DNA from 2 places in the Salinicoccus sp. ID82-1 genome. Region 1 is predicted to be linked to the other one. Evidence: predicted binding sites of a transcription regulator. Region 1 holds the regulator's gene; the other holds the start of a gene.
The links. Region 1 encodes CtsR, which represses protease genes until heat stress. Its sites were predicted from a motif close to ATGGTCAATAAAGGTCAAACA; they were not measured.

Region 1 (4,029 bases):
TGCCAAGTTCGAAGATGCGGGATGGATTGAACAAGAAGATCACCGTGTGATCCGTATTTTGAATCAGGAGGCTCTATTGACTGCCGATGATTAATAGGACGGATGGAAATTATAATCCGTAAATAAAAAAGACAGACCCGCGGGCCTGTCTTTTATTCTTACTCTGTAATTGTTATGCGAAGAAACCGACAACCGCTGCTGTCAGAACGCTGACAAGGGAAGCACCGTAGACAAGCTTCAGACCGAAGCGCGCAACTTTATCGCCGCTTTCATTATGCAGACCTTTGACGGAGCCCGCAATGATACCGATACTTGAGAAGTTCGCAAATGATACCAGGAATACGGAAACCATCGCCTGGGACTTGCGGCTGAACTCTTCTGCAATGGCAGTGTAGTCGAGCATCGCAACGAATTCATTCGTAATCAGCTTGGTTGCCATCAGGGCACCCGCCTGCTGGGCTTCAGACCACGGAATACCAATGAGGAATGCGATTGGCATGAAGATGTAGCCGAGAACGTCCTGGAAGGTGATGCTCATGCCAGGGATGAGCAGGAATGCTTCATTCAGAATGGCAATGAGCGCAATGTAACCGATCAGCATTGCTGCAACAGTCAGTGCAACACGCGCACCATCCATGATGTAGTCACCCAGAACCTGGAAGAATGACTTCCCTGCGTCTGGATTATCATCCACGTCTGCAGCGTCTTCAGTCTCCGTCACATCATATGGATTGATGATATGTACAATGACATATGTACCGAACAGGTTGAGTACAATTGCTGTAACCACGTACTGTGGTTCAAGCATCGTCATATATGCGCCGACGATGGACAGTGAAACCGAACTCATCGCCTGTGCAGACAATGTATAGAGACGGTGCTTAGGCAGATGCGGCAGCTGGTTCTTGAGTGAAATGAATACTTCGGACTGGCCAAGAATCATGGAAGCGGCACCGTTATAGGATTCAAGATATCCCATGCCTGTGATCTTGGTCAACAGGAAGCCAAGTCCGCGGATGATGAATGGCAAAATCTTTGTGAACTGCAGGATGCCGATCAGAGCGGAAATAACGATGATCGGCAGCAATACGTTAAAGAAGAATACGTCGGCTGCAGAACCGTCGCCAAGTGTTGTCAGGTCACCCATGACGAATGCGACACCTTCAGCTGCAAATCCGAGCAATGCGTTGAAGCCGGTTGCAAGTGCGCCAATCAGTGCTTCACCGGCACCAGTGGAAAGTAGAAGGAAGGCAAGTAGCAACTGGATGGCGAGCAGGATCAGTATGTTCTTCCATTTGCTGAAAGCACGCTTGCGGTCACTGCTGACGATCCACGCCAGGAAGAATGTAAACGCAATCCCGACGATACCCATAAGAATATTCAAATCTGTCACCTCATAATTGATAATTTTTGTACATTATATAATAGACTGTTTCCTTCTGTATATGTAAGATTGATGGAACATCCTGATTAATTATAATGCAAACGGTTACAGAAATAAAGAGCGAATTTGCAAAACATTCCATTTGCCATATTCAATCATAGGATATATAATTATAGTCAAAGAAGGTCAAAAGGGGTGATGAAATGCGCAATATGTCGGATATAATCGAGCAGTACTTGAAACAGCTCATCGAGCAGTCCGGCGGTGAAGTCGTCGAAATCAAGCGTGCGCATATCGCTGAGAAGTTCGACTGTGTCCCCTCACAGCTGAACTATGTAATAAAGACCCGTTTTACTAATGAGCATGGCTACACCGTCGAAAGCAAAAGAGGTGGCGGCGGATACATCCGGATTACGAAAGTCGAAACACATTCCAAATCCGATTATCTGGCACGCCTGAAGCAGCTGATCGGGGACGGCATCTCGCAGCAGAATGCCAATCGCATCGTCCAGTCCCTGATGGAGAACGAAGTGGTGACACGAAAAGAAGCAAAGATCATAGATGCGGTACTGGAAAGGGAGAGCCTCATGCTCGACCTGCCATATCGTGACCGCCTCAGGGCAAATATTCTGACGAGGGTGATCGACGTCATTCTCTACAGTGAGGAGTGAGCGGATGAAGTGCGAATCCTGCAACGAAAGGGAAGCGACGATCCACATATCAAAGGGCAACGGTCTCGAAAAGACGGAAAAGTTCCTTTGTGAGCAGTGCGCCAATGCTTCATTTGAAAATGATTTCAGCTATCCGGATGATACATTCAACATTCAGAAGCTGCTGCAGTCACTGTCCCAGCATCCATCATTGCACCAGGCAAAGCAGCAGCCGAAACAGTGCGAAACATGCGGTTCGACGATCAACACCATCGTCCATATGGGCAAGTTCGGCTGTCCGGACTGCTATGATGCATTCGAAGTACAGGTGCCTGACATCATCAGCCGTGTACAGGCCCACCAGTCGGAACATATCGGCAAAGTACCGATGAAGTCACGGGCGCATCTGCAGACCAAGCGAAAAATAGAAGAGCTGAAGGAAAGATTGGCACAGCTGGTCGAAACTCAGGAATTCGAGGAAGCGGTCATTGTAAGGGATGAAATCAGAGCACTGGAACAGGCAGGTGACAGCAATGGAATATAACCATATCAGCCCATGGATGCAGAATGTAAAAGAGCTGCCTGTCGAGATGTCGACACGGGTCAGGCTGGCCAGAAATATCAGCAATCTGCCTTTTCCCCATATGATGAATGACGAAGCCCATCTTGCACCTGTATTGGATAGATTGGATGGTACACTGACAGGGTACAGACGTATACAGATGGACGCACTTCAGTTTGAGGACAAGGCACTGCTTGTTGAAAAGCATCTGATCAGTCCACTGTTCACAAAGCGGGGACTGCTCAGCTACATCAATGAAGAAGAATCGGTTTCCATCATGATCAATGAGGAAGACCACTTGCGCATTCAGACAATGGGTGTCGGCATGCCCCTGATGTCGCTCTACAGTAAAGCGAATGAAATTGATGATAGAATAGAAGCTGAAGTGAGCTATGCATTCGACGACCAGTATGGTTATCTGACAGCATGTCCGACCAATATCGGTACCGGTCTCAGGGCTTCGGTCATGCTGCATCTGCCGGCCATGACGTTCGGCAGCAGAATTCAGACGCTGGCGGCGAATCTGAGCCGCTTCGGTTTTACATTGAGAGGTATATACGGGGAAGGATCCATTCCGCTCGGCCACATCTACCAGCTTTCCAACCAGCTGACCCTTGGCCAGACGGAAGAAGAAATCATCAGCAACCTAGATGAATTGAAGGAACGGATTGTGGAAGAGGAGATCGAGATGCGCTCACAGTTCAAAAGTGAACATCTGATTGAAGTGAAGGATTCGGTCTACCGTTCATACGGTCTCCTGAAGCACGCCTATAAGCTGCCGCTCAAGGAAGCGGCCAAATGCCTGAGTGATATCAAACTCGGAATCGACCTCGAGCTGATGGAACATGAAGATTTTCAATTCCAGAAATGGATTCAATTGATTCAGCCTGCATTCATCAAAATGCGCCTGAATGAGCAGAATAGAGAAATAGCATCACTGGAGCGCGCTGTGGAAGAAGAGCGTGCGACGCTGATGAGACAATTACTAGGAGGGGAATAATATGCTATTTGGCAGATTAACTGAAAGAGCGCAGAAAGTGCTCGCTTATGCACAGGAAGAAGCAATCAACCTCAAACACTCCAATATCGGCACAGAGCACCTGCTGCTCGGCCTGGTCAAAGAAAATGAAGGCATTGCAGCCAAAGTACTCGCATCCTTCAATATCACTGAAGAGAAAGTGAAAGAAGAAGTGTTCAACCTGATCAACGAAGGTACCGAACCGTCCTCTTCCATCCACTATACACCGAGAGCGAAGAAAGTCATCGAGCTTTCCATGGATGAAGCCCGCAAGCTGCACCATAATTTCGTGGGCACTGAACACCTGCTGCTCGGTCTGATCAGAGAGAGTGAAGGCGTGGCAGCACGTGTACTGTCGAATCTTGACCTGAACATCACCAAAGCCCGTGCTGCAGTCATCAAGATGCTCGGCAAT
Region 2 (4,029 bases), on a different contig from region 1:
ATCTCTTCCCCGAGCCCGCCGCGGGCCGGTACAAAAAGTACATGCTCTTTGACAGGTTTGAGATGGTTGCCTACATTTGCCATCGTAGAGCCGCCTGCTACAGAAATGACTGCGCCATCAAAGAGCATCTTCTGAAGCTCTTCGGCCATCAGCTTCGGCAGCGCCTGCTGAAGTTCAGGATTGTCATCGGCGTCACCACGAATGATGAAGAAATCCTGTAGTGCGTACTTCTCCTTCAATCTGCGTGCAAGATCCGTTCTGCGGTCGAGCGTCGTCATGAAAGGTGAAAGATCCTGCAATACTTCAATACCCGCTCGGGAAATGGATATGCCTTTTTTATCAATGACAATCAGGTCGAGATTCTGAAGTGTATCCACTTCCTTCCTCAGAACCCTTTCCGTCATGTTGAGCTGTCTGGCAAGTGTCCGGCGTCCGATGGGCTGATGCGATTCAATCTGCTTCAGTATGCTTGAGCGTTTCTGCAATTCCATGATGATTTCCGGCGCTATGCGTTTCTGGATGTCCAATAGCTTTTGCCACATGAGACTCAACACCTCTCGTTAAAGTGAGACGTATTACGTCCCACTAGGGACAAAAAATAATTACACACTTAATATATCATACATATTAAATAATGCAATTATTTATCTTTCGCTATTCTGTTATTTACCCAGGTGGGTCTTCAAGTAATCATAGACATAGGCGAAATCGATGATGCCTTCCTGGACGACATTGCCTTCATGCATCAGCACAGGTACACGAATCATGTATTCCTCCTGCAGCACTTCGTCCTCATCTATATCCAAAGTCCTCATCTGGACATCATTGTACCTGAGTTCGGACAGTGCAAGGTTGATCTGTTCTTTTCCTTCATCGCATAAAGGACATTTCTTTCTTGTATAATATGTCAGTTCCAGCATATTCATACCCTTTCTTTTTTCAGTTTCTTTCTGACTGCCTGCAATACCTGATCGATCATTTCGGTACTGATGATGCCCATCGCGATGGCCAATGAAATCAGTGCGGCTTCAAATCCATACTCCAAAGCAGTCATATAGTCTTTCAGTACAACGTGACGCATGGCATTATATGCAAGGCCGCCGGGCACCAGCGGAATGATGCCGCAGGTGATGAACGCAATGATCGGCATTCTTTTATGGCGTGAATAGAAGATTGCGATCATGGATAGTGCGATTGCACCCAGATACGTAGCCAGGATCAGATCCATCCCGGCTTCCCGGCAAGCGTAGAAGACAAGCCAGCCGAATGCCCCTGTAACGCCGCAGCTGGCCAGTGCCTTCCTCGGCGCATTGAAGAGGACGCCGAAACTTGCAGAAGCGAAGAAGCTCAGTACAAATTGATAGAAATAGATCATTCGTGCGCCTCCTATACCAGCAGGAATACCAGACCGACGCCTGCACCGATGGCAATGGCCGTCAGAGCGGCTTCCGCGCCTTTGATCACGCCGGCCATCAGGTGGCCGCGGATCATCTCCCGGATTGCATTCGTAATCAGTACTCCAGGCACAAGCGGCATGACACCGGCAATGATGATGGTATCGAGCATGGTGCCGTAACCGCTTTCGACAAGCGCAATCGAAACAACCGCTATATAGAGGGCAGCGAAGAATTCAGTAAAGAATTTGACCCTTGTATAGCGCTGGATGCCTTCCATGATGAAAACCCCACCGGCACCGGCGATGAAAGCAGCCGGCAAGTCGGCGGCTGTACCATCGAAAAGCAGCAGAAATAGAAAACCGATGGCACCACCGGAGAGAACAACCAGCCAGAAGGGGAAAAAATCGGTATTATGGATTTTTTCCAGACTGCTGATTGCCCGCTTGAGTGGCAGACCTGCCGAAATACGCCTCGACAGCTCATTGACGCTCATTATCTTCTCCAGATTGTTGGCCCGTTCATCGATGCGTACCGTCTGTGTGAGCGCATAATCGTTCATGGAAAAAATAATGACCGTGGGAGTGACGAATACTTGGGCATTTTCAATACCGTAACTGGATGCGATGCGCAGCATCGTATCTTCAATCCGATATGTTTCAGCTCCACTTTCCAGCAGCATCTTGCCACAATTGACGGCAATGTAGAATACATCGCGCACAAAATCTTCGCTAAGGACTTTATCTGGAGCTTCCATAACCTCAAGTTCGCCACTCACACGGCCCACCTCGATCTAACACCCCCGGAGAGGATCGAACTCCCATCTCAAGAACCGGAATCTTACGTGTTATCCATTACACCACGGGGGTATGATTAAATTATATTTCGGAACGCAATAAAGCAAATATAAGTATAGCAATAAATAAGAATGAATTAAAGCCTTAATTTTACTCTTCTCTACACAAAGTGTTTCTTTTGACCTTATTTGACTAATATGGTATAACTGAATCAGTGAAAGAAAGCCAAACACAATACCAGGAGGTAATACAATGAATCTCATTCCTACAGTTATTGAACAGACAAACCGCGGGGAACGTGCTTATGACATCTACTCGAGACTGCTGAAGGACAGGATCATCATGATCGGTACGGGCATCGATGACAATGTTGCAAACTCCGTAGTCAGCCAGCTGCTCTTCCTGCAGGCTCAGGACCCTGAAAAGGATATCTTCCTATATATCAACTCACCAGGCGGCAGCGTTACAGCCGGCATGGCAATCTACGATACAATCCAGCACATCAAGCCGGACGTACAGACAATCTGTCTCGGTATGGCGGCATCCATGGGTTCCTTCCTGCTGGCAGCAGGCGCCAAAGGCAAAAGGTTTGCCCTGCCGAACGCTGAAGTGATGATCCACCAGCCACTCGGTGGTGCGCAAGGTCAGGCGACTGAAATCGAAATCGCAGCCAAGCACATTCTGAGAACACGTGAGAAGCTCAATAAGATTCTTGCTGAACGTACGGATCAGCCTCTCGATAAAATCGAGAAGGATACGGATCGCGACTTCTTCATGACAGCAGAAGAAGCAAAAGAATACGGTCTTGTCGATGAAGTCATGGAGCCTGAAAAACTCCAGGGCTAGTCGAGGACTGCCCGAAAAGCCGGAAGATTTTCCGGCTTTTTTATTTTTTTGACCAAAAATCGGTTATGATCTGTGCGTAGAGGTTATAATCACATTAAGGAGCGTGATGATATGAATGTACTGATTACGGGCGGCACAGGATTTGTCGGATCAAGGCTGACAGAGATTTTGAAGCAGGAATACGATCATGTCTATATACTCACCCGCAGCGAGCGCACTTCCGATCATCCATATGTCCATTATGTAAAGTACGACCCGGATCATCCGGAGGATGATGCATGGATGGATGAGATGCCGCTTAAAGTTGATGTCATATACAACCTTGCCGGGGCTTCACTCCAGGATAAGTGGACGGATGAACATAAGGAAGCCATCTATAATTCAAGAATGGATGTGACACGCATGCTCAGACGCTATGCGGCACAGGCTGAAGTCACACCGGGTGCGCTTGTCAGTGCCAGCGGCATCAATTACTATCCTGCGAGCAAAAGCGTACGCTATACGGAATCGGATACGTTTGCAGCGCATGATTTCCTATCGACTGTAGTGACTGCATGGGAAAATGAAGCCAAAAAATTCGAGGACCTCGGCGTCAGGGTGGTCTGTGCCCGCTTCGGACTCATCCTTGATTCAAAGGAAGGTGCCTTGCCGAAAATGAGCATACCATACCGATTGGGTGCGGGCGGACCTCTTGGCAGCGGGGAACAGTGGTACAGCTGGATCCATATCGACGATGTGCTCAATGCCCTCCTCTATACCGGCGTACATTCGAGCATCAGAGGTCCAGTCAACATGACAGCACCGATGCCGTTGAGACAGAAAACTTTCTCCAAATATCTGAGTTCCGCGCTTGGCCGTCCGGATTTCTTCAAGACACCGGCTTTTCTGATTGAAAAGATTCTCGGGGAACAATCCATTCTGGTTCTTAAAGGCCAGTATGTACTGCCGGAAGTCCTGATGGAAAATGACTTCAAATTTGTTTTCCCTACTCT

Region 2: a site for CtsR is predicted at 2,367-2,387, ahead of clpP (ATP-dependent Clp endopeptidase proteolytic subunit ClpP). Genes of this name have one in related genera too.

The regions. Positions count from the first base shown of each region.
Region 1 is NZ_JAGFLY010000002.1:62,375-66,403, forward strand. It holds gene J4760_RS05845 (Crp/Fnr family transcriptional regulator) at 1-94, shown strand, start outside; gene J4760_RS05850 (NupC/NupG family nucleoside CNT transporter) at 173-1,384, opposite strand; gene J4760_RS05855 (CtsR family transcriptional regulator) at 1,588-2,055, shown strand; gene J4760_RS05860 (UvrB/UvrC motif-containing protein) at 2,060-2,578, shown strand; gene J4760_RS05865 (protein arginine kinase) at 2,568-3,596, shown strand; gene J4760_RS05870 (ATP-dependent Clp protease ATP-binding subunit) at 3,598-4,029, shown strand, end outside.
Region 2 is NZ_JAGFLY010000003.1:234,245-238,273, forward strand. It holds gene J4760_RS08970 (sugar-binding transcriptional regulator) at 1-542, opposite strand, end outside; gene J4760_RS08975 (glutaredoxin family protein) at 663-920, opposite strand; gene J4760_RS08980 (threonine/serine exporter family protein) at 923-1,375, opposite strand; gene J4760_RS08985 (threonine/serine exporter family protein) at 1,387-2,172, opposite strand; tRNA gene J4760_RS08990 (tRNA-Arg) at 2,192-2,263, opposite strand; gene clpP (ATP-dependent Clp endopeptidase proteolytic subunit ClpP) at 2,444-3,037, shown strand; gene J4760_RS09000 (TIGR01777 family oxidoreductase) at 3,149-4,029, shown strand, end outside.